Linked DNA regions of Chroogloeocystis siderophila 5.2 s.c.1. The protein of the gene in region 1 interacts with the protein of each later gene in a pairwise test. Links are inferred from orthologs where the notes say so. Each region holds a gene or a part of one and is shown on either strand. Other genes may lie near its edges. The genes, in order: NIES1031_RS19850 and secA.

Region 1 (9,258 bases):
CAGCAACTGGTAGAAGCAGCCCAAGAATCTTTTTCTTTCGCACAAAGGCATATCGGTTCTAAGCCAGAAGAAATTCAGCAAATGCTTGATGAATTGGGTTTGGCAACGCTTGATGCTTTAATCGACCAAACCGTACCGCAGGCAATACGCCTTAATAGACCGCTTCAGCTAGAACCTGCGCAAAGTGAATACGCAGCTTTAGCCAAACTCAAAGAAATTGCCTCCAAAAACCAAGTCTTTCGCTCGTTTATTGGCATGGGGTATCATGACTGCATCACCCCGCCTGTCATTCAGCGTAATATTTTAGAAAATCCTGGTTGGTACACAGCTTATACTCCCTATCAGCCAGAGATTTCACAAGGACGACTCGAAGCGTTACTAAACTTCCAGACCGCAATCATTGATTTAACTGGTTTAGAAATAGCAAATGCTTCACTTCTTGATGAGGCTACCGCAGCCGCCGAAGCAATGGCAATGAGTTATGGAGTGTGTAAGCACAAAGCAAACACCTTCTTTGTTTCGCAAGATTGCCATCCGCAAACGATCGCCGTTGTGCAAACTCGCGCGACACCGCTAGGAATTAAAATTATTATTGGTGATCATCAAACGTTTACATTTAATGATACGATTTTTGGTGCGTTGTTACAGTATCCAGCGAGTGATGGCAAAATTTACGATTATCGTCACTTTGTCGAACAAGCCCATGCAGTAGGGGCTTTAGTCACCGTCGCCGCCGATATTTTAAGTTTATGTTTACTAACACCACCTGGAGAATTTGGGGCTGATATTGCTGTTGGAAGTACGCAACGTTTTGGGGTTCCCCTCGGCTACGGCGGTCCGCATGCAGCTTATTTGGCAACAAAAGAACAATACAAGCGACAAATCCCAGGACGCATCGTTGGCGTCTCAAAAGATGTTCATGGTAAGCCGGCGCTACGTCTTGCACTCCAAACCAGAGAACAGCATATCCGGCGAGAAAAAGCAACAAGTAACATTTGTACAGCCCAAGTGTTATTAGCTGTAATGGCATCAATGTACGCGGTTTATCACGGACCACAAGGGTTGCAAAATATTGCTCAACGCGTTCATCAGCTAACTGTTCTTTTAGCTGAAGGTCTAAAGCATTTAGGTTACACTATTGCTTCAGAACACTACTTTGATACGTTACGAATTGACCTTGAACCCGAACAGGTTACAGAAATCATTGAAGCAGCCTTAGCACAGCAAATCAATTTACGGACGATTAGTGAAAGTGCGATCGCTATTAGCTTAGACGAAACAACAACCGAAGCCGATTTATACGATTTGTGGCAAGTTTTTGCCGGAAGTGAAGTATCATTTGCGCTAGAGGAGTTAGCAACTCCCGAATTTGCACTTGAAAAAATCAAACCTTTTATTCGCAGTAGCAACTATCTAACGCACCCTGTCTTTAACAGCTACCATGCTGAAACTGAAATGCTGCGGTATATTTACCGACTGCAAGCGAAAGATCTGTCGCTGACAACATCGATGATTCCTCTGGGTTCATGCACGATGAAGTTGAATGCAACAACTGAAATGTTACCCATTTCATGGCAGGAGTTTGGTAAAATTCATCCGTTTGCACCCTTGTCCCAAACCAGAGGGTATCAAATTTTATTCGCGCAACTCGAACAAGCTTTAGCTGAAATTACAGGTTTTGCAGGAATTTCACTGCAACCAAACGCAGGTGCGCAGGGCGAGTACGCAGGGTTACTTGTAATTCGTCAATATCACGCAAGTCGCGGTGAAACGCATCGTCATGTTTGTCTAATTCCAGAATCAGCCCACGGAACAAACCCCGCAAGCGCAGTCATGGCGGGAATGAAAGTTGTGGCGATCGCCTGCGACAAACAAGGTAATATCGACTTAGACGATCTTCAAGCAAAAGCCGAAAAATACAGTCACGAACTTGCGGCGTTGATGGTCACGTATCCTTCAACGCATGGTGTCTTTGAAGAACAAATCAAAGATATTTGTGCGATTGTTCACGCCCACGACGGACAAGTTTACATGGATGGGGCAAATATGAATGCCCAAGTGGGAATTTGTCGTCCTGGCGATTACGGTGCAGATGTGTGTCACCTAAACTTACATAAAACTTTCTGTATTCCGCATGGTGGTGGCGGTCCAGGAATGGGACCAATTGGCGTTGCTACGCACCTTGTGCCGTTTTTACCAGGTCATCCAGTGGTAGAAATTAGTGGCGAACAAAGCGTAGGCGCGATCGCTGCTGCACCTTGGGGAAGTGCGAGTATTTTACCGATATCCTGGATGTATATTACACTCATGGGCGCAGCAGGGTTGACGCAAGCAACCAAAGTCGCGATTCTCAATGCGAATTACATTGCCCATCGTTTAGCACCTTACTACCCAGTATTGTACAGAGGTAAATCAGGGTTAGTTGCACATGAGTGCATTCTAGATTTGCGATCGCTCAAAAAATCTGCCGGAATTGAGGTAGATGATATCGCCAAGCGGTTAATGGATTACGGCTTCCACGCGCCTACAGTTTCTTGGCCGGTTGCTGGCACAATGATGGTAGAACCAACTGAAAGCGAATCAAAAGCCGAGTTGGATCGTTTCTGTGAGGCGATGATTCAAATTCGCCAAGAAATCGCAGAAATTGAGGTGGGTAAAGTCGATAGGCAGGATAATGTTTTGAAAAATGCCCCGCATACTGCCGATGCTTTAATTTCTTCAGATTGGCAACATCCTTATTCTCGCGAACAAGCTGCTTATCCCACATCGTGGACTCGCGAATACAAATTCTGGACTACCGTTGGAAGAATTGATAATGCTTATGGCGATCGCAATTTTGTTTGCTCGTGTTTGCCAATGGAAGCGTATAGTGAGTGAGTAGTCGTTATATATGCAACCATTTACAACACAACTACGGGTACGCCATTATGAAATGGATGCCTTGGGTCACGTCAACAACTCAGTTTATCAACATTACCTCGAACAAGCGGCGATCGAACATTTAGAACATTTGGGCTTTTCTTTGGATGTCTATCGCGAACTCGGTGGTGTGTTTGTCATGCGCCGGATTGAGATCGATTATCTGCGTCCGGCGATCGCGGGTGACACGCTAGAGGTACGTACTTGGTTGCAAGAAATGCGCGGTACACGGGCGATTCGGCGTTATGAAATTCGTAAATCTGGCAACGATCACTTATTAGTCACAGCCGAAGCCTTGTGGGTATGGGTGGACGCAGTGTCGATGCGCCCTAGACCCATTCCTGGTGTGTTACTCGATGCTTTTGTACAGATGCAGCATTCTTGAGAAGATTTTTTAACTTACAAACTGAAATCTACCTCGGTAAACTGTTTTATCAAAAGCTGGAGCGCCGGAAGAGTAGTAGATACTACCATTGATAAAACCACCAACACCAGAGTGACGTTGAGTCGGTAGTGGAGTTAATTCACGCCACGAATTAGTCTTAGGATTATATACCGTTACCTTCTTAACTGCTAGCTTGTGTCGAACTTCGCCACCCACTAAATATATTTCTCCATTAATGACAAAAGTCGCAGCCCCAATATGACTGCGACCTTGCGGTAAATTCGCGACTCTAGTCCACTGCTTCGTTGTGGGATTCCAAGCGTGGACTGTATTTTGTGTTGTCAAGTAGTCATCATAACTATGCTGCCCGCCGATCGCATAAATCTTACCGTTGACAATCGCATCTCCTAAGTGCGATCGTGGATTGGGTAATGGAGCCGCTGTTTGCCAACCAGCAGCCATATTATCAAGCTTGAGTATCCAATGATCGCCACGGTCAATTCTATTAAGATCTGCTCCACCAAAGAAATGCAATTCTCTTTTCAGATTACTAAAGCCACCGCTACCTCTAGCTTGTGGTAATGGTGGCATTTCTGACCAAGTATTCGTGGCAATATTGTAGCGTAAAACTTTTCTTGTTGCAAATAGTTGTCCGCCTTCTGGTTTGCCAACATACCCGCCTGCTAAATAAATATTTCCTGCGTCAGCAGCCACTCCTGCGTGGGTAATTCTAATTGGTATATCTGCAAGACGCTTCCAAGTGTTCGTTACAGGATCGTATACATCCACGCGATTTGTTGGTCTCCACTGAGAAGTATATCCACCTAATTGATATAATTTTCCACCAACGACTGCACTCATTGCCTCTCCAGTCCCCACCGGCGAAGGTGCAACCGTAGTCCACTTAATTTCAGTTGCAGCTAAAGATTTAACTGTATTTAACACTACAAAAATTATTGCAATAAATGCTATCGCTATCGTCTGCTTTCTTCGGTAACGCATTGTGTTCTCCGTGTAGAGAATAAACAACTCTAAGTTTAATTAAATGACTTTTAATTGAGCAGTTCAACCACACATATTAAATTTGATAAGTTAGCGATAAAAAAAATATGCGATCGCTTGTATTAACTACAGAAGCTGTACAACTTGTAAGATAAGCAAAATACGTGTAGAGACCAACGTAATAAAATAAACTTAAGCAGGATTTATTTTGTTAGGAAATATAGTCCAGCAAGATTTACAATTTTACGGAAAATTCTTATTTTGTAAGTTTAGTCAATACTAAACACCTGAAAAATACGTTGGTAGGCAGTTTGTGCCAGATCTTCGTATTCTTGGCGGTCTTCAGGGGTAAAGCTTACAACAACTTGAGTTCCATAGTCCTCAAACATTAACTCAAGCTTGCCGTTGTCGAAGAAGAACATTTCACCACTATGAGTACGCAGTACGGCTATAACCTTACCATGCTCAAACCAGATATTTAAACCATCTCCAAGTTCAGTCAGAAATTCTGCGGCTTTTACAGGCTGACCATCAGCAATACAAATGCTGTAAGTCATATTGCCTTCAACTTTACGATTTTCTGTACAACCTGCGGTAAGTTTTTCTAAAAACTTTATTCGTCTATCAAATAAACTTTGAGAATTGGAAGTATCAACTGGCGTTAAACTATTGTCATCACCGATAATACAATCGTCAGGAATACCATCTGCATCATAGTCAATTCGATAGTCATTATCACGCCCATCATTATCGCAGTCAATAGCATGACCGATAACTGTTCTAGATTTTGTAGCATTCATTGATTGCAAACCAACAGAAGTATCAACAGCAATCGCCGTCGCTACAGGAGGTTCGGTAGATTTCATGGAAGATTGCAATGAGTGATTTTTGCAAGCCACAAATAGTGTTAACATAATAAAAAATAGAGGTTTTAGCTGTTTTTTTAACATATAAATGAACTGTCAGTTTTTTATGTTTGATGCTTGCTTCTAATAGTGGAAGAAAATAGTTCGCTTGTGGAACATTGGAGGTGTGAAGTTGTGCTAGTATTTTTATTATCTTAGTGCAGCTTAAAGCCGCTTCAGTAGGGGGAAAATACTGGATAATAGTTAATAGATTCCTTACACAAATCAAAAGTCTATCTACTTGAAAGGCGAGTTTCGATAGACAATAGGTTATTCAGAAGTTTTATAATAACTGCAGTAGTGTAGATCTTTCTGCTGTTATAGACAAATAAAGTATAATAACGCAGACTTTTCACCAGAAATGATCGCATTATTCGTCCGCACCAGCAGCTTTAAGCGATCGCACAACATTTTTATACCCGTTAAATTCTGCAAGCATCAAAGCTGTGTAACCTGCGATATTTTTCAACGTGACATCTGCCCCTGCTTGAAGTAGTATTTCCACAGCATCCGCAAAACCTCGGTGTGCTGCCCACATCAAAGCAGTAGCATGATATTTGTCTTGCAGATCAACCTTCGCTCCTGATTTGAGTAAGCACTCAATGACCTCAATCTGATTGCGATCAGCGGCTTTCATCAACGCTGTTTTGCCATCATCGGCCGATAAATTAGGATCAGCACCGTAGTCAAGTAACAACTGCACTGTATCGGCATGTCCTTGAGTCGCGGCGAGTGTTAGCGGCGTTTCACCTAAGTTTTTAATATTCAATATATCTTTATCTATGTTGCGTGCTTGCGCTAACAACACAGCAACAATCGCACGATGTCCATGCAATGCTGCAACCATTAAAGGTGTATCGCCTAAAGAATTTCTCGCTTCAACATCAGCACCACGACTTAGCAAGAGTTGGACGACTTCAGTATGTCCTTCAACAACGGCTAGATGTAGTGGCGTCTCGCCGTCTTGGTCTTTGGCATTAATTTCAGCGCCAGCAGTGAGTAATGCAGTTGCGATCGCCGTGTATCCCCCTGCGGCGGCGGCGGCTAACGGACTACCACCATCAATATTTTTTAAATTTGCATCTGCTTTTGCGTGTAGTAGTGCTTCTACAACCTCCGTTACACCAAGATCGACAGCTTGCATGAGTATTGTTTCGCCTTGTTCATCTTGGAGATTAACATCGAGTGTTCCAGATGCTACCAGCGCTTGAACAACATCAACGTGCTGTTGCTGCACAGCCAACTTGAGCGCAGTATCATCATCGCGATCGCGAATATCAGCTTTGGCACCTGCATTAAGTAATACGCGTACTATATTGGCATGACCTTTGAGCGCGGCGATCATCAAGGCGGTGCTACCATCCTCATTAATCGCATTTACATTTGCGCCGTGTGCTAGTAGCGTTTCTACGATATCAAGGTGATTTGCTGCTGCGGCTAACATCAGTGGCGTCAAGCTATAAAGCTTTCTTTGGCGATTAACGTCAGCCCCGTTTGCAAGTAATAATCGGACAATTTCGGTATAGCCGCGTTGAGCAGCAAACATCAAGGCGGTTGTACCGTCGCCATCACTAGCATTCACACTTGCACCCGCGCTCAGCAGTGCGTGGATTTGTCGAATGTCACCACATTTAACTGCCCTGAGTAATGAGATGTCTTTTGTCACACTCATATTCAAGCATCATCTCATCGAAAGCATAGCTAGTCTATCGCTAAATGCCACTTTTGAGTAGATGAACTTACGATATCCAATGACTCATCACCACTACATCATTGGGATAAATTACTCATTGGTCAAATTTATAAAACAACTTATGCTAAGTTTTATCAAGTTTATTAACAGAAGAGAACACGATGGAACTTTCACAAGACGTAAAATTTTGGCTAAATTTCATTCACCCTGTTTTGATGTGGGGTTTACTCGCAGCTTCATTTTATGCGCTGTATTTGGGCGTACAAGTCAGACGCACGCGCTACGCCGAGGGTGAAGTTAAGAAAGAGTTAATTAAAGGCAGATACAACGTTAAACACTATCAAATTGGCTCGGTCATCTTGGCACTGATGGTTTTAGGGACACTTGCTGCGATGGGTGTTACCTATATCAACAATCAAAAGTTGTTTCTTGGACCTCACCTCTTAGTCGGACTAGCTATGACAGGGATAATTGCCGTTTCCGCAAGTCTCTCACCGTTTATGCAAAAAGGTCAGAACTGGGCGCGTTACACTCACATTGTTTTAAATTCTGTTTTACTCGCTTTATTCAGTTGGCAAGCAGTCAGTGGCGTACAAATTATCCAAAACATCCTTAGCAAGCGATAATATCATCTCTAGTTAAATAACTGACTATGTCGTTGCTAGTGGTTAGTGGTTAGTTGCTAGCCGCTAGTCACATTCACTCACCATTTTAATTATCAGTAAATAACGAGATTTGAGACAAGTGGAAGCTTATTATCTTAAAGACTTGTATCCACAAGATGAATGAGTAGGGTTGACATAAACATCATTTTGTGGGGAGGGTAATATTGAGAATTTGCTGATTGCCACTAACACAATTAATAGCTCACTTCAACTTGCCCGCTTTGACTTGGTTGGGATAGGTAAACCTAATGACTTGTGAAAATCTTCTTGAACTTTGTGCGTCAAACGACGCGAGACTTGTTTGACAATACTATTAAGTAGGCGATCGCCTGTATTTTGAACAAGTGATTTTGGTAAACGTTGAATAAACTTTGGAAAGTGAACCGCAACTGCTAGATCCAACTCCCATTCTACGCGTGTCATTTTCCCTGCAACTACTTCGGGAGTAGCGGCTGTTTCGACAAGTTCCATCACGGCATGGAAGTCTACATCATAGCCAGGAGCAATGTAATTTGGCACTGGAATTGTCTTAATTCGATAAATTCCTTCGTCTGGTGGCAAAAGTTCCAAGCCGACTTTGGGTTCTACTTCGTAACCAAACGAACCGATCCGACCAATCGTCAAAGCGTATGCGTTTTCCTGAACCGATTCTACTTTCATTGGCTGAGCGCAGCGACAAAACCAGCCTTGGTGAGCATCAAGGTAATTGGCAACGGCATCAGCAGGGGCATACATTTCCATGCAGTCCGTAAACCTTCCATGGAAGCGTGTTGGTGCAGTATGTGAATAGTCACTTTCTGCTAGCGTTGTGGGTGCATCCCAATGCACTTGTCCATTTCTAGTAGATTTATATTCACTATTGCTCGACAGCATAAACGCATCCTTTATAATTTGACTTATCTATTTAGGATTCCCAAGTCAGTCTTAGAGTTTCTCTGCCATTGTGCAGCTTATATCAAGGTTTATCAAATCTACAATTGAGATTGAGAGTTAGTTAAACTCACCTGAGAATTTGTTCGTTTATTCAGCATAAGCTTTAAAATGAAAGCATTTGTAGCAGGGGCAACAGGCGAGACAGGTCGCAGAATTGTCCAAGAGTTAGTCCAAAGAAACATTCCTGTACGCGCTTTGGTTCGGAATATCGATTCAGCCAAAGCAATTTTACCCGCTGAAGCTGAGTTGGTTGTCGGTGATGTATTGCAGCCAGATACTCTCCGTGCTGCGATAGGAGACAGCACTGTATTACTCTGTGCAACGGGAGCTAAACCAAGTTTTGACCCCACAGGACCTTACAAAGTAGACTACGAAGGAACAAAGAATTTAGTTGATATTGCTAAGACCAAAGGCATAGAGCATTTTGTTTTTGTTTCTTCTTTATGTACTTCTCAACTGTTTCATCCGCTGAATTTGTTTTGGTTGATCTTAGTGTGGAAAAAGCAGGCGGAGGAGTATCTACAAAAAAGTGGTCTTACCTATACTATCGTCCGACCAGGCGGTTTGAAAAATGACGACAACTCTAATCCTGTAGTTATGTCGGCTGCGGATACGCTATTTGATGGTAGTATTCCGCGCACCAAAGTCGCACAGGTATGCGTTGAGGCGTTATTTAATCCTGAATCAAGAAATAAAATTGTGGAAATTGTCGCTAAGCCAGAAGCATCAGCAAAAAGCTTTCAAGAACTGTTTGCG
Region 2 (17,268 bases), on another replicon or contig:
TGACATAAATTACCCTCACTTTCTGATTCCGTATTTGCGATCGAGGCGATCCATCTGAACCGCGTAGATAAAAATCAGCACAACAAAAGTTAAAATTGAGCCTTGCTGTGCCATCCAAAAACCGAGGGGAACTCGACCAAGTTGTATTGCGTTGAGTGGTTCAACGAGTAAAATGCTGAAAATGAGTGATACTAGCGCCCAGACAATCAAAAGATTTCGGATTAAAGCTATATTAGCCCGCCAGTAAGCTTGACTTCTATCTTTATCCATTTTTCTCAAAAAAACATTCAATATTTACATCCGAATACAACGTTGACATAGGTATCAACACTTTTATTGCCTTAAAGTCTGTTGTGAGCAAGACAAAATATTGTATCAGTTGGACTGAGAGAAAAGAATTTTGTTAAGTTAATAGGTTTTTTGTGTTACTAAACGCTTGGCAAAAAGTACACAGAGTGGCTCAGATTATATGCTAGGAGACAGGCGGTTAGCCATTTAACGTGTCCTAAACAAGACGTAGTGCTATACAAGCCTAAGGTGTGAGTCCGCGGAGGTGGACAGGGTTCGTTAAGCTGTGACTTCAGTCACTAAGTGATCGCATTGACGTTATCTGGGAAACCTTAAATGTAAATGCTGATGAGTTCCTACCAGGTTGCTGATGAATGAGTTAAACGCGATTCCTACCAATACATTGCGAGACACCTTAAAAAGAATTTGGGGATATCCAGAATTCCGCCAACCTCAAGAAGAAATTATCCGTAGTCTATTATCACAGCAAGACACGCTTATTATCATGCCTACAGGCGGTGGTAAATCGATTTGCTTTCAACTTCCTGCATTACTTCAGCCTGGGCTAACACTTGTTGTGTCGCCGTTAGTCGCTTTGATGGAAAATCAAGTCAAAGAATTACGCGATCGCCACCTAGCAGCCGCACTATTACACAGCGAATTACCAACATATCAACGCAAACAAATCTTACAGCAACTCGAACAACAGCAGCTAAAGTTACTATACCTTTCACCCGAAACACTTTTTAGCGCACCTGTATGGAAAAGGTTGTGTCAACCGCAACTGCAAATTAACAGCCTGATTCTTGATGAAGCGCATTGTTTAGTACAGTGGGGAGATACGTTTCGCCCTGCATACCGCCGTTTAGGGACAGTACGCCCCGCACTGCTACAATCAAAACCTAAAGGAACAAAAATTGCGATTGCCGCTTTTACCGCCACCGCCGATCCAACGGCACAAGCCACGATTCAACAAGTTTTACAACTCCAACAGCCCCAAGTTTTTCGCCAAAATCCCTATCGTCCAAATCTTCATCTCAAAGTACAAATGGTATGGACACCACGCGGACGCAAACAACAATTATTAAAATTTATTCAAACCAAACCCCAACAAGCTGGATTAGTCTATGTCCGCACGCGCAGAGATAGTGAAAGCCTTGCCGCATGGTTAAACCAACAAGTTTATCTTACTGCTGCTTATCATGCTGGATTAAGCCCAGAAGAACGCCGAGAAATTGAGACTGACTGGTTAAAAGGTAAAATCCCCTTTGTGATCTGCACCTCAGCCTTTGGTATGGGAATTAATAAGCCCGATGTCCGCTGGGTTATTCACTTTCATGCACCGTTGCTACTTTCAGAATATGTCCAAGAAATTGGACGCGCAGGGCGTGATGGTAAACCAAGCATCGCGCTAACCCTTGTAAGTGAACCTACAGGATGGCTAAATCCTGAAGATAAACAACGTCAAGAATTTTTTACACAAAAACTGCGATCGCAATACACCAAAGCCCAGCAGTTAGCTAAAAAATTACCTAAACAAGGCAAAGTTCCACGAGATGCTGAAAGTGTGATCGCCCTTGCGCTACTTCATAGTCATGGTCAAATTGAATGGCAAGATCCATTTCACTACATTATTCATCAAACAAGCTTAAGGTCTCCTAGACAAATTTACCTTGGTCATCAAATCAATGAATATCTCAATACTCATTCGTGTCGCTGGCAATTTCTTTTAGGTGCATTTGGTTTTAACACAGAATTTAAATGTGGGCACTGCGATCGCTGTTTAAAATAGATCTACTAAATTGGTACGCGTTTTTCTACAGAATGATCTCTTGCATTTTCACTCAACTTCTGATTGTTTTCTAATGAAATTGTATTAAAAATCTTCGCCATCCAAGCACGAGTTAATAGTAACAAAGCTAAAATTAATAAAAAAGCACAAACTGCTAAAATTTGTTGCCAAGGAATTTCTAAAACCTCTCGAATTATAACTTCTCGCAAGACAGATACAATTGAAACTTCTACTGCTACACCTACTGAAATCCGTTGTTCTTGCAAATAAATAATAAGCAAGCGAAATAGCTCGACTAATATCAAAATGAATAAAATATCTGAAGTTATATCTTGAAATCTCAATGGTTGTAATAGTGAAATAAATATATCACCTAGCCGAATCAGCATAGTGCAAAACAATCCGATGCACAACAAAACCACAATTAGGTTTTGTACAAGTTCTAGGCTATGAACTATACGTTCTCGATCAAACCAATTATAAAAAGATCTCGTGTTTTTTTCTGAAGTTTTCAGCATGAAGTTACCTCCTTGCTGCTTGTTTTTTTGATTTAATTAAAATCTACACAACAAGTAATATGTAGGAAAGACTAGCTGAGTATCTTACTAAGCTAATAAAATAGCTATCAGTTAATCCTATTTTAGAATTGTTGCAAAAACCGCAAGTCGCTGTTGTAGAAACGCCGAATATCATCTATTTCGTGCAGTACCATCGCTAATCTTTCCACACCCATACCTGCCGCGAAGCCGGTATAAACTTCAGGGTCGTATCCTACCGCTTTCAGCACATTCGGGTCAACCATACCGCAGCCCATTACCTCTAACCAGCGACCTTTCCATTGCACGTCTACTTCGGCTGAAGGTTCGGTGAAAGGGAAATAACTTGCACGGAAGCGAATTGGTGAATCGCCGAATAATTCTTGTAAAAATATTTTAACCGTTCCTTTGAGGTCAGTGAAAGTCAAGCCTTCATCGACTGCCAAAATTTCGATTTGGTGAAACACTGCGGCATGAGTAGCATCTACAGTATCGCGACGATAGCAACGTCCTGGAATTGCGACGCGTACTGGCGGATCGTTGTCTTCCATGTAGTGAATTTGCACGTTGGAAGTATGCGTCCGCAATAAATTTCCATCAGGAAGAAATAAAGTATCCTGCATATCACGTGCAGGGTGATCCGCTTGGAAATTGAGTGCTTCAAAGTTATAGTAGTCAGTTTCCATCTCTGGTCCTTGAGCCACAGTGTAGCCTAGACCAACAAAGATATCCAGCACGCGATCTATTGTACTATGAAGCGGGTGAACGCGACCAAGCGGGCGATAAACACCAGGCATTGTCACATCAATTGTTTCTGCTTCTAATTGTGCTTGAATCGCCACCGCTTGTAACTTGTGACGCTGCTTTTCGATTTCTGCTTGTAGGGCTTCTTTAACAGTATTAGCGATCGCCCCGATTTGCGGACGTTCTTCAGCACTCAATTGCCCCATGCTGCGCAGCAATCCTGATAACTGACCCTTCTTACCGAGGTAAACTACTCGAAGTTCCTCTAAACGATCCAAGGAATCAGCAGTAGCGATCGCGCTTATGCCTTCTTGTCGTAAAGTTTCCAGTTGAGCCTTTAAAGTGCTAGGCTGATTGCTCATGCTTGTCGTATTCAACAGTAATTCTCTGAAAGCCAGCTGTTCAAATCAATATAAGTGTATCGTATCAGTTTAAAAGAGAGTAGGGGCAAGGAGCGAGGGGGCGAGAGAAGAATGAGTTGTTAGTTGGTACTGACTACTAACTACTGACAATTAACCAATTATTGAGGATATCCTGATTCCTAACCTCCGACCTCTGACCTCTATGAAACTACTTATTTGCAACGACGATGGTATTTACGCGCTAGGAATTCGGACTCTAGCCGATACTTTAGCAGCAGCCGGACACGAAGTCGCGGTTGTTTGTCCAGATCGCGAGCGATCGGCAACTGGACATGGATTAACATTACATCAACCGATTCGTGCAGAACTCGTCGAGTCGGTATTTCACCCTAGCATCAAAGCTTGGGCTTGTTCGGGAACGCCTGCTGACTGCGTTAAACTTGCATTGTGGGCATTGCTCGATAGTCCACCAGATTTCGTGCTTTCTGGTATCAATCAGGGAGCAAATTTAGGAACTGATATTCTTTATTCTGGTACTGTCTCGGCGGCTATGGAGGGGATCATTGAGGGTATTCCTAGTGTGGCATTATCACTCACAAGTTTTACTTCTAAAGAGTTTCAACCTGCTGCGACATTTGCAATTCACTTACTCGAACAATTGAAAAGCCACCCTTTACCTGAGGTTATGTTACTCAACGTTAATATTCCGGCAGTCGAGTTAGCAGAAATTGCAGGAGTAAAAATCACGCGTCAGGGAATTCGTCGCTACGTTGATGTTTTTGAAAAGCGTGTCGATCCTCGCGGTAAAACTTATTACTGGTTAGCCGGAGAGTTGCTTGAAGATCTCGCGCCTGCTGAACAGGGTTTAAATTTACCTCAAGATATTCCAACGGATGTTGAAGTAATTCGCCATAACTTCATCACCATCACTCCTTTACATTACAACTTGACGTATCTCGACGCGTTACATCCCTTATCCGAATGGAAATTTGACTAAAAGCAAGACTGGGGGTCAACAATTGAAGAACCAAATTAGCAAAAAACTTCCCTAACCTCCGTACTCTGACCTCCGACCCCTCATCAATCTGCTACCATTGACCTATTTATGTCAAAATGTAAAGCGTGTGGGTTACTTCATCTCTAACTAATGCTTTGACACCAACCGCGATCGCCCTAGGAAACTTTGATGGCATTCACTTAGGGCATCAAGAGGTTATTCGTCCAATTTTGCATCGTAGCAAAAATCAGGAAGAGGTTAGAAGCTTCCTGTCTTACCCCTTATCAGTTCCTGCGGACACGCAAACGCCAATATCTAGCGCGGATCGCCCTGAACATATTTATAGTACTGTCGTTACTTTTAATCCGCATCCGCAAGAGTTCTTTACAGGGAAAAAGCGATCGCTTCTGACACCTTTAGATGAAAAAGTTCAGCAACTTCAAGCTTTAGGTGTAGACCAACTCATACGAATTCCATTTACATGGAATTTAGCTTCTTTAAGTCCGCAAGACTTTGTGGAAAAAATTCTCATTCAACAGTTGTGCTGTCAACAAATCAGTGTGGGTGAAAACTTTTGTTTCGGGAAGCAGCGCACAGGTACAGCAAAAGATTTAAAAGCGATCGCAGCAAGTTTTGATATTCCGGTAACGATTGTTCCCATTTATGCGCGAGGAGGCGATCGCATTAGTAGTTCAGCGATTCGTCAAGCCCTGGAAAACGGCGATTTACAACGCGCCCAAGAGTTATTAGGACGTCCCTACACCCTCACAGGAACCGTTGTAAAAGGACAGCAGTTGGGTAGAACAATTGGTTTTCCGACTGCTAATGTCGCTGTACCAGCCGAAAAATTTCTACCAGCTAATGGCGTCTACGCTGTTCGGGTTTTTGTTCAAGGCGTGGATAATCACCTAGGCGTGATGAATATTGGTGTTCGTCCCACAGTTAGCGGTACACATCCATCTGTAGAGGTATATTTATTTGACTGGTCGGGAGATTTATACGGTGAAACGTTAACTGTACAGCTAGAAAAATTCCTACGCCCCGAAAAGAAATTCGCTTCATTAGATGAATTAAAAGCACAAATTCAACTTGACTGCACTGCTGCAAAAGAGGAATTACAAGGGAACACTAAGTGATGAACTTGCCAAGTGTTCTCAATCTGTAACACTTCATGGCTTATTTAAAAAAAAACGACAGTAGTGCATGAAAAAAATTGAGATTCTGACGCAAAACCTGAGTCGTACGATTGTTGGTAAAGCTGAACCCATCCGCTTAGTGTTAGTTTCCCTACTTGCTGGAGGTCATGTACTGCTAGAAGATGTTCCTGGCGTAGGCAAAACGTTACTCGCAAAATCATTAGCGCGTTCGGTTGCGGGTAAATTTCAACGCTTACAATGTACTCCCGACTTGCTACCAACAGATATTACCGGAACGAACATTTGGAATCCCAAAACAGGCGAGTTTGAATATCTTCCAGGTCCCGTATTTACAAATGTACTGCTAGCAGACGAAATCAATCGCGCGACACCCCGTACGCAATCGGCGCTATTAGAAGTCATGGAAGAGGAACAAGTCACCGTTGATGGCGTTTCGCGACCTGTTCCGAGTCCTTTTTTTGTGATTGCGACACAAAACCCGATTGAATATCAAGGAACTTTTCCCTTACCCGAAGCGCAAATGGATCGCTTTATGTTGTCGTTGAGTTTGGGTTATCCAAGCGAAACCGAAGAATTAGCGATGCTGCAACGATTACAAGAAGGCATTACCGTAGCTGATTTACAACCTTGTATCACACTTGCAGAAGTTGCCGAATTACGCCGCAGTTGTGCAGCTGTTAAGGTAGACAAAACGTTACAACGCTACATTCTCGATCTTGTTCGCGCGACACGCGATTCGGAAGAAGTTATGCTGGGTGTGAGTCCGCGCGGTACGGTAGCATTACACAAAGCAACGCAAGCACTCGCGTTTTTGTGCGATCGCACTTATGCAATTCCCGATGATGTCAAGTATCTAGCACCTCATGTTTTGTGTCATCGTCTGATTCCGGTTGGCGGACACAAAGCTAAATCTGTTGTAGAAAGGCTATTGCGATCGGTTCCCATTCCCTAAACTTGCGTGATGTCTGAATTTGATTTTGCTGCTTTATTTAGCGAAGACTATTTGTACTTCTATGAACCGCATTTAACACCAGAACGCAACGAGCGTGAAGTCAATTTAATCTGGCATTTGTTGCAACTGCAAGCCAAAAAACGGTACTTGATTTAGCTTGTGGACACGGAAGGATTGCGAATTTACTTGCACAGCATTGTTTTTAGAAAAAGCGCGTCAAGATGCTCAAGCAGCTAAAGTTGAATATGTTCAAGGCGATATGCGATCGCTTCCTTGGACAGAACACTTTGATTGCATTATTGACTGGTTCGCCGCCTTTGGCTACTTTGACAATCAAGACAATCGTCAAGTGCTGGCTGAGGCTTACCGCGCACTCAAACCAGATGGTAAGTTGTTAATAGAATTGCAAAGCTTGTACCGAATCTTAAAAGAATTTCGCGCTTGTTCTGTTACAGAGTGCAACAATAACTGTTGATCGCACTCGATTTGATTTATTTACTAATCGAACATACACTGAGCGTACTGTAATTCGTGATGGACAAGTGCGCCGAATGAGTTACTTTGTACGTCACTTTACTTTTACTGAATTACGCGATTGGTTATGACAAATAGGTTTTCAAGAAGTACAAGGCTATGGAAATGACAGTGCGCCACTGACACTCGATAGCCGTCGCATGATTGTACTAGCAATTAAGTAAGCTCCTCAAAAGTTATAAAGATATTACACTTTTTGAGGTTAGGTAATAGGTAATCAAATGCAGTAAGCCTTTAGCCATTACTTAATCTCAAAGTGTTTTAACCCTAATTCTGACTACATACGTGTTGAGGAAGTGAGCGAAAGATATGATGCAACCACACGCTAAAACTCGGAGGCGATCGCAATTCATTTTTTTACTAATCATTTTACTGTGGAGTATAACGATGGGTTGGGGACTAGCACTCGCGACCAACGCCCAACCTTCTTCTGAACAAGAGGCAACAGAAATTGGCACTGTTGATATTGTGCCGTCACGCTATCAATTAGGACAAGAACTTTATCTAGAAAATTGCGCGACTTGCCATATTGCCTTACCACCCGCAGTAATGCCAACACAAACCTGGCAAAAGCTATTGCAAGATCCGCAGCACTACGGCGTGACGCTTCCTCAACTAGTCGATCCATCGCGCTTGCTGATCTGGAACTATCTGCGCAATTTTTCGCGCCCTTTACTCAAAGAAGAAACGACACCCTATCGCCTTGGCGAATCGCGTTACTTTAAAGCGTTACATCCTAATGTGAAACTACCCCGCCCTGTTGATGTAGGTAGTTGCGTAAGTTGCCATCCTGGTGCAACAGAATATAATTTTCGCCGTCTATCACCTGAGTGGGAAGCAACGCAGTAAGCCGTCGTGTAAATATTTGCCCCCAAAATCTAAAATAGCTACGAGGAGTGTCAGAACGTGAAACGAATTAAAGAAATTTTAGCAGCTTCCGCTTTAGTAGTATTAGCTGCACCCCCTCCCGTCAACGCGCAACTTATACCCCAACCGTGGGTTTCTGTCGGAGGTAGGGAAGGCGATGTTACCTTTTCTGTAGGAGCAAGAGCCTTTGATTTGGGTGTGGAATTAGGAAGAGGACCAGATGGCGCTTCTGGCGTGGATGTCCTTAAATTTTTGAGTTTGCCGGTGATATCTCCTTACGTTGGAATTGGGCTATATTCTGAAGATCAGGGTATCGCATTATCGGGTGGTTTACAGGTGAATACAGCAAGTAACCTTGTTGTTGGTGTAGGCTATAACTCAGTGCGAGGAGTGAATGGTCAAGTAGGAATCCGATTCTAGTTGCAGGGCGATCCACACTCTTGATCGCCGCCCTTGCTTTAAGCAAGGTGATACGATGGATATAGTCTAAACTTGGAGCGTCTAGCCAAGAGCGACTGCAATTATGTTTGAGTTTCTAGGAATGCTTCACTTGTAGACGTGTATTCAATTTTGATAGAAGGTGTGCGATTGCGCTCATTCAATCAGAAATCAAGTGATTGCAGCAAACTAAACTCAATATTTAAGCTCAAAAATAAGAATAATTTTTAAAGTTTCCCGAACCCTACCATGCTGAAAAACTTGCTGGGCGATCCTAACGCTCGTAAGCTCAAAAAATTCCAGCCTTACGTTACAGACGTCAATCTTCTTGAGGAAGAAATTCAAGCGCTTTCCGATCAGCAACTTAGTAGCAAAACAGCGGAGTTTAAGCAGCGGTTGGATAAAGGCGAAACCTTGGACGATCTACTTCCAGAAGCATTCGCGGTTGTGCGAGAAGCTGGAAGACGCGTATTAGGAATGCGCCACTTTGATGTTCAACTTCTCGGTGGGGCGATCCTGCATCATGGACAAATCGCCGAAATGAAAACCGGTGAAGGTAAAACGCTGGTATCAACTCTTCCTGCTTATCTCAACGCGCTTTCTGGTAAGGGAGTACATATCGTTACGGTCAATGACTACCTAGCACGCCGCGACGCGGAATGGATGGGGCAAATCCATCGCTTTTTAGGGCTGAGTGTCGGACTAATTCAGCAAGGCATGGGACCATCAGAGCGTAAGAAAAACTATGATTGTGACATCACGTATGTTACGAATAGCGAGGTGGGCTTTGACTACTTACGTGATAACATGGCTTCCTCGATTCAGGAAGTTGTACAGCGTCCCTTCAATTACTGCGTGATCGACGAAGTTGATTCGATTTTGATTGACGAAGCGCGAACACCACTGATTATCTCAGGACAAGTCGAACGACCTACAGAAAAATATTTACAAGCTGCACAAATTGCCGCCGCGTTAAAGAAAGAAGAACATTACGAAGTTGACGAGAAAGCGCATAACGTCATTTTAACGGATGAAGGTTTCGCGGCAGCAGAAGAAATGCTGCAAGTTAAGGATTTGTATGATCCTAACGATCCTTGGGCGCACTACATCTTTAACGCACTCAAAGCAAAAGAACTTTTCACCAAAGACGTTAAATATATCGTCCGTAATGATGAAGTCATAATTGTGGATGAGTTCACAGGACGCGTTCTTCCAGGAAGGCGGTGGAGTGACGGTCTACACCAAGCAATCGAAGCAAAAGAAAGAGTTGAAATTCAGCCAGAAACGCAAACTCTAGCAACGATTACGTATCAAAACTTGTTTTTGCTGTACCCTAAACTCGCAGGAATGACCGGAACAGCTAAAACCGAAGAAGCAGAGTTTGAGCGAATTTACAAGCTAGAAGTCACAATTGTTCCTACAAACCGTCCTACCAAACGTCAAGACTTGTCTGATATGGTGTATAAGACGGAGGAAGGAAAATGGCGGGCGATCGCCGAAGAATGTGCGGAAATGCACGAACTTGGTCGCCCTGTCTTAGTGGGAACCACGAGTGTCGAAAAATCTGAATATCTTAGTGCTTTACTCAGTCAACGTAACGTACCGCACAACCTCCTTAATGCCCGTCCTGAGAACGTTGAACGCGAGTCAGAAATTATCGCCCAAGCCGGACGTAAAGGCGCGGTGACAATCGCCACAAACATGGCAGGTCGCGGAACCGATATTATTCTTGGTGGTAATGCGGATTATATGGCGCGACTCAAACTGCGCGAATACTTTATGCCCCGCATTGTCCAACCGGAAGATGAAGACGTTTTTGCGATAGAAAAAGCATCAGGATTACCCGCATCGAGTAGCAGTAGCGGTCAAGGTTTTGTTCCTGGCAAAAAAGTAAAAACGTGGAAAGCTTCACCGCAAATTTTCCCCACGCAGCTATCGCGCGAGTTAGAACAACAACTTAAAGCAGCCGTAGAATTTGCTGTACGCGAATACGGCGAACGGAGTTTACCCGAACTTGAAGCGGAAGATAAGGTTGCAGTTGCCGCAGAAAAAGCACCGACAAACGATCCTGTGATTCAAAAGCTGCGGGATGTTTATAACGCCTTGCTACGCGAATACGAAAAATTTACTTCGCGCGAACACGATGAAGTTGTCCAACTAGGTGGTTTGCATGTCATTGGCACTGAACGCCATGAATCACGGCGCATTGATAACCAATTACGCGGACGTGCCGGAAGACAAGGCGACCCTGGCTCAACGCGCTTTTTCTTGAGTTTGCAAGACAACTTGTTGCGGATTTTTGGCGGCGATCGCGTTGCGGGATTGATGACGGCGTTCCAAGTCGAAGAAGATATGCCGATTGAGTCTAAGATGCTGACTCGCAGTTTAGAAGGCGCACAAAAGAAAGTCGAAACCTACTATTACGACATCCGTAAGCAGGTGTTTGAGTACGACGAGGTAATGAATAACCAGCGTCGGGCAATTTATGCCGAACGTCGCCGCGTCCTCGAAGGTCTAGACTTAAAAGAATTGGTGATTAAGTACGCCGAAAAAACGATGGATGAAATCGTGGATTACTACATTAATCCCGATTTGCCATCAGAAGAGTGGGATTTACCAAATTTGGTAAGCAAGGTTAAAGAATTTGTTTATCTCTTAGCAGATTTAGAACCGAATCAGATGGAAGATCTTTCGGTGGGCGAAATTAAAACCTTTCTCCACGAGCAAGTGCGGATCGCGTACGATGTCAAAGAAGCGCAAGTCGATCAGATCCAGCCAGGATTGATGCGCCAAGCTGAGCGATTCTTTATCTTGCAGCAAATTGATACGCTATGGCGCGAACACTTACAACAAATGGATGCATTGCGCGAATCGGTAGGATTGCGCGGCTACGGACAAAAAGATCCATTGATTGAGTACAAGAGCGAAGGATACGAGTTGTTCTTGGATATGATGACTAATATTCGTCGTAATGTGGTATACTCTCTATTCCAATTTCAGCCGCAAGTTCAACCAGCAGTGCAAGCACCATCAGGAATGGTTTAAAGTAATGCCTGTAATTATGTAGCTTCAGTTAGACCGCTTCGGCGGTCTTCTTTTGTCTATGTGTGGCTTTAGTGATTAATCCCATTTCGCAAAATGACAACTACAAATAGTTCTTTCTCTGTTCTCCTGTAGCAACTTTAAAGTGAAACGATAAAGGTATGCTAAGCAATGAAGATCAAAGTCATCAATCCTAACACCACTGCGAGCATAACGCAAAAGATTGCAGAGGCGGCGATCGCAGTGGCAAATTCTGGAACTGAAATTATTGCGTGTAATCCAGATAAGGGTCCGGTTTCGATTGAAGGACACTATGATGAAGCGCTGAGTGTTGTTGGCATTCTTGAAGAAATTAAAAAAGGAGAAGCCGCAGGTGTTGATGGTTATGTAATTGCTTGCTTTGGCGATCCTGGATTACTCGCTGCGCGGGAATTAGCAAAGGGTCCTGTTTTAGGAATTGCAGAAGCCGCGATGCATGCTGCGAGTTTGATCGCGACTGGGTTTTCGATTGTGACGACGTTGAGTCGTACGCGGGTGATTGCCCAACATTTGGTTGCTAACTACGGTATGACGCATTTTTGTCGCAAAATTCGCGCGATTGATTTACCTGTACTTGAACTTGAGGATGAAAACTCTAACGCACGAAAAACGATTTTAGCCGAATGTCGTCAAGCTTTGATAGAAGATGGGGCTGGTGCGATCGTTTTGGGATGTGGCGGGATGGCTGATTTATCAGCGCAACTAAGTCAAGAATTAGGAGTTCCGGTTATTGATGGCGTGAGTGTCGCGGTTAAGTTTGTTGAAGCTTTGGTAAGCCTGGGCTTGAATACGAGTAAGAAGGGCGATTTAGCTTATCCGATCGCAAAGCCGTATACTGGAATGCTTTATGCTTTTGCTTTTGAGAACCGAGAATGAATTGTGGATGCCTTATGGCAGAAGTTGTAGCTATGCACACTTTTAGATAAAATTTTGGAATTCAGTCTACAGAAGTAGACTTTGTTTGTTTAGCTGCGAATTTATTCCGCTCAGCATTTATACAGGCGGTTTATGTAAATAATGACATTACCGCAAATCAAAACACATTTCATTGCTTGGGGTAAAGCCTAAGCTAGAATACACATGTTGACCAAGAGGAGAAGCATGAAGAAGTGCTCTTGTACAACCAAGCGATTTGAGGTAGTTGAGTGATTCTAGCGTGAGTTTTTTGGCAATACCTTGACGGCGATAAGCTGGCTCAACGTAGACACCCCAAATGTAGCCACTTTTACGATACTGCTCGGTCAAAACATTAGGGTAAAGTCCAGTAAATAGCTGACACCCCATAGAACCAACAACCTTAGAATCAACTTCGGCGACAAAAGCTTGGTAAGATAAATCTTGACGTACGCGTTCGATAAACTCTAGCGTGATGTTTCGCTAGTCAGACTTAACTGCATCAACAGAAATGCTCCGCAATGATTGAATCCTCGTGCAAAGTTGCTACGCGAATTGTGTAGGCAAGTGATCGCATTGCTACCCTAACTCGCAGCCTTATAAGCCGCCCAGCCACCGTGATGCGAAATATCAGGCCAATTATGTTTTTGTACTAACTCTTGCGGATAAAGAAACGCAGTCAGAACTTCGCCATCTTCTAAAACAATATCACTCGGATACATATTCGGTGGTTCATTGGCGGATAAGTAGTCAAACTCGGCTTGAGTTAATTCGTATACTTCGCCAGGAATCGAAATTCCGCCTTGTTCTACTTCGTAAATTGCAGGATGCCAACCATCACCTGCTGCATGAAGTCGATAGCAAGGTTGGGTTTTTGCTTCTTTGATAAACTTCGCCGATTGTAGGTTTTGATGATCGGGTTGTCCGCGCAATGCTGAACCACAGATAAATATCCGCTTTGTACTTGTGTTTGAGTTGGAATTAGTTTCGGTCATGTTTGTTCTCAATAATCGCCAAATGCAAGTTGAACTAGTTTAAAAAATGAATGCAATGTATGGATCGTCAAATTTGTAACAAATTCAATATTTAAGTTATCCAAAATCTAAAATATATTAACCTTCTTGAACAATACTGCTGGTTTGTTGCAAATTCTGCATTTCACGTGCGACTCGCTCTTTACTCGCCACAAGATGCGCTTTAATCGCTTGAGTTGCCGCATCGGGATTTCGCGCTTGTACGGCCTCATAAATCTGGCGATGCTCCGTCCGAATTTCTAGCACATCGCGATTATTTTGAATCGTATGAATTCTCAAAAGCATCATTTTATCAAAAACTTGATCGAGAAGTGATCGCAGCCATAAATTTCCTGAACTCTCAGCGAGTAGCCGATGAAAACGGTAATCTAAATCAAGCAGTTGAAAGTTAGTGAGTTGAGATGGTTTACTATTGATGAGCTTCTCGGCTTGCATCACCATCAAGTTTAAGTTTTGAATTTGGGACTCGGTGGCGTGTTCGCACGCTTCGACTACGGATAATTGCTCTAGTGCGAGTCGGCAATCGTATAACTGTATCGCATCGGTCATGGAAATTGTCGCGACACGTAAAATATTATTCGGTTCAGCGATGACTAATTCCTCGCGTTGCAGCTGCCGGACTGCTTCTCGAATGGGAGTTCTGCTCACCTGTAGCTTTTTGGCAAGATGAGTTTCGATTAACCGCTGCCCTGGCATTAGTTCACCTGAGAGGATAGCTGTGCGCAATGCTTGATAAGTTTGCTCCTGTAGCGATTGACTTCGCTGGAGCGATCGCGGTGACAGGGGCAATGTATAACTCCTTAATTTTTTACAGGATAAATTGCAGCCGCTCATTATTTTAAGTCGAGAAGGTTCGGCAAAAAATGAGAATTCCGGCAACCGTATACAGAATACAGTACATCGCTTCTTTGATAAATACTACATAAGATAAGACTTTAGACCTGATTATTGATACCTATAATATTTAATCTCTTCGCTACTGTGTAGCTAATTGAAAAAGTACTAGGGATGTTTAACGTTTTAATCGCAGCGTCTATTCATATACTGTTTTAGGGCTACTAAGCAGTGTATATGTAAAGTCTCTGCAAATACATTTCTATTTGGCTAGCGATCGCACTATGGAGCAGTTCAAACTCGGCTCAGTTAGTAACACGCCTCAAAATCTAATCTCAAATGGATTTGCTGCGATCGTGCTGGGAATGGCTTTACTCGGAATTGCGTTTGCTTCGATTTTAACGGTTGTTACTCAGGATGAAATTGGACCAAATGCAACAACTTTTAATCGTTTGGGCATCGCGGCGATCACATTTGCAGGATGGAATGGATTCAGGTTTCTTGGTCAAATTCACGCACATTCTGTATCGGCGCTGGTTTATACCTGGCGTGATCGCAGTTTACTCGCAATAGCGGGAACGAGTTTCGCCGCTTCACTCACGTTATGGGCATGGTCATTAACGCAAACGAGTATTGCTAACTCTACATTACTGAATAATATGATGCCAATCTTTACAACTTTAGGTGCGTGGCTCGTACTTGGTCAAAAATTTTCAGCTAGATTCGTCTTAGGAATGGCGATCGCTGTGTGTGGCGCGATCGCGATTGGAATTGAAGATTTTCAAGGCGCAAATAGTAACCTTTTCGGAGATAGTGCGGCGTTAGGCGCAGCGATGTTAGCAGCAGTGTGTCTTTTGAGTTTAGAGCAACTCCGCCTTAAATTTGCAACACCGACAATTATGCAATGGACGTGTTTAATCGGGAGTTTGGGTGTATTTCCCGTTATCTTACTGACGCAAGAGCCATTGTTTCCTACGTCTGGGGTTGGTTGGTGTACAGTTATTTCTTTAGCGATTGTCTGCCAAGTTGTCGGTCAAGGATTACTAACGTATAGCTTGGCAAAATTTTCCTCTGGGTTAGTTGCTGTTTCGATGCTGGCGATTCCGGCGATCGCTGCTGTACTCGCGCTGATTATTTTTGCCGAAAAGTTGAGTATTTTGAATTTATGCGCGTTTGCGGTTGTTCTGGCAGGCGTTTACTTAGCCATATCCGCACGGAGCAATTAGCATTGGTGTTGCCTGAGTCATGGGGAATAGAGACTCTTTCCAATGACCAAAGACCAGTTACCGCCGTTCCTTCTTTAGAGACCTCTTTAGGCGTGCGGCGGCTTCGCCAATTACCAGCCCTTAAGTTTATGTTTATTTTTACCCACTTACTTAGCGATAACAAGTGCTAGAGTATTCAGCTTTACTGTATACAGAATACAATACGTGCAATGCTAGGAAATAGGACGTTACCTTTAGAAATTTTGGCATGACGACAAACGTAACTAATGGTGTTATGTGCATTAGGAACACTGACAACAGAGTTTGCTGTTTTGCTGAATAGGATTGCGATCGCTTCGTTTCAATTTTTCTCGCGCCTTCTTGAAGGCGAGAAACTATCTTTTACTCGACACAATAAGTAATTTCAAAGAGGGTTTTATGACTGTTGCATTAATACCTGTCGTGAATGGCGATCGCTTGAATCGAAATATTTCGCAGTTAGCTGAAATTGGCAAACTCCCAGGAGGAGGCGTAAGCCGCGTAGCGTTTACAGCTGAAGATATACTCGCGCGACAACTTGTACAATCGTGGATGATTGAAGCTGGAATGACGGTACAGATTGATGCCGCAGGAAATATTATCGGTACTTATGCAGGAAGACAAGAAAATGCAGGGACGCTCGCTACGGGTTCGCATATTGATACTGTTCCTGTAGCGGGGAAGTTTGATGGCGTTCTTGGCGTTTTAGCAGGAATTGAAGTTGTACACGTCCTTCAAGAAAATAATATTCGCCTGCGACACCCAATCGAGGTGATAGTGTTTACTGACGAAGAAAACAGCGTTCTTGGTTGCAAAGCAATGGCGGGGACTGCGGTTCTCGATCCTGAATGTTATCGTCGCAATGATGGTACGCCAATTGAAGCTTGTTTAGCACGAATTGGTGGTGATTGGTCGCAATTGGCAACTGCAAAGCGCCAGCCAGGTGAAATTGCGGCGTTTGTAGAATTACACGTCGAGCAAGGTGGTGTTTTAGAAAGTACAGGAGATGATGTTGGGGTTGTCATTGGCATTGTCGGACAGTATCGTCACCATGTCACTGTTACCGGGCGTCCGAACCATGCGGGAACAACGCCGATGAATATGCGTAAAGATGCTTTAGTTGCTGCATCGCAAATTGTCTTAGCTGTCAACAAGTTAGCAACCGCAACTCCAGGAGAACAGGTAGCAACAGTAGGTTACTTTAGTGTTTCTCCAAACGCAGCTAATATTGTACCGGCGAGGGTAGACTTGAAAATTGACTTGCGCGATATGTCCCAGACTCATTTAGAAGATATGGTAGCGCAGATCAAAAATCAGCTTGTAGACATTGCGGCTGCAACGCAAACAGAAATCGAAATGACGCAGATGCTGCACGTTTTACCAACATTAGCTGCACCAGATATTCAAGCGGCGATCGCGCAAATTTGTCAGCATTTGGGCTTAAGCTATACCTACTTACCAAGTCGCGCGGGACACGATGCGCAAGAAATTGGTCGATTTGCGGATATGGGAAT

The links.
Region 2: the proteins of NIES1031_RS19850 (region 1) and secA interact in binary tests that used the Escherichia coli proteins (3 or more experiments, as listed by UniProt). The link is inferred for Chroogloeocystis siderophila 5.2 s.c.1 from one-to-one orthologs.

The regions. Positions count from the first base shown.
Region 1 is NZ_MRCC01000019.1:93,429-102,686, forward strand. Bases 1,696-4,597 are described here. They hold NIES1031_RS19850 (acyl-CoA thioesterase), read left to right. Parts: upstream 1,696-2,890; coding sequence 2,891-3,304; downstream 3,305-4,597. Other genes in these bases: gcvP (aminomethyl-transferring glycine dehydrogenase), read left to right, coding at 1,696-2,877; NIES1031_RS19855 (Kelch repeat-containing protein), read right to left, coding at 3,314-4,249; NIES1031_RS19860 (hypothetical protein), read right to left, coding at 4,576-4,597. Also shown: more of gcvP, read left to right, coding at 7-1,695; more of NIES1031_RS19860, read right to left, coding at 4,598-5,172; NIES1031_RS19865 (ankyrin repeat domain-containing protein), read right to left, coding at 5,582-6,883; NIES1031_RS19870 (DUF4079 domain-containing protein), read left to right, coding at 7,066-7,530; NIES1031_RS19875 (DUF1997 domain-containing protein), read right to left, coding at 7,777-8,442; NIES1031_RS19880 (NAD(P)H-binding protein), read left to right, coding at 8,611-9,258.
Region 2 is NZ_MRCC01000024.1:10,615-27,882, forward strand. What follows is about bases 8,581-11,912. They hold secA (preprotein translocase subunit SecA), read left to right. Parts: upstream 8,581-8,916; coding sequence 8,917-11,712; downstream 11,713-11,912. Other genes in these bases: NIES1031_RS21185 (hypothetical protein), read left to right, coding at 8,581-8,649; NIES1031_RS21195 (aspartate/glutamate racemase family protein), read left to right, coding at 11,881-11,912. Outside these bases: NIES1031_RS21135 (sodium:solute symporter family protein), read right to left, coding at 1-6; NIES1031_RS21140 (DUF4212 domain-containing protein), read right to left, coding at 16-270; NIES1031_RS21145 (RecQ family ATP-dependent DNA helicase), read left to right, coding at 659-2,080; NIES1031_RS21150 (phosphate-starvation-inducible PsiE family protein), read right to left, coding at 2,086-2,598; pheS (phenylalanine--tRNA ligase subunit alpha), read right to left, coding at 2,721-3,722; 5'/3'-nucleotidase SurE, read left to right, coding at 3,925-4,719; NIES1031_RS21165 (bifunctional riboflavin kinase/FAD synthetase), read left to right, coding at 4,845-5,855; NIES1031_RS21170 (AAA family ATPase), read left to right, coding at 5,923-6,828; NIES1031_RS25205 (hypothetical protein), read left to right, coding at 6,838-6,984; NIES1031_RS25210 (class I SAM-dependent methyltransferase), read left to right, coding at 7,025-7,303; NIES1031_RS21180 (diheme cytochrome c), read left to right, coding at 7,672-8,211; more of NIES1031_RS21185, read left to right, coding at 8,269-8,580; more of NIES1031_RS21195, read left to right, coding at 11,913-12,624; NIES1031_RS21200 (GNAT family N-acetyltransferase), read right to left, coding at 12,772-13,032; NIES1031_RS21205 (allophanate hydrolase-related protein), read right to left, coding at 13,227-13,637; NIES1031_RS21210 (GntR family transcriptional regulator), read right to left, coding at 13,755-14,465; and 2 more genes. UniProt on the Escherichia coli protein: Required for protein export, interacts with the SecYEG preprotein conducting channel.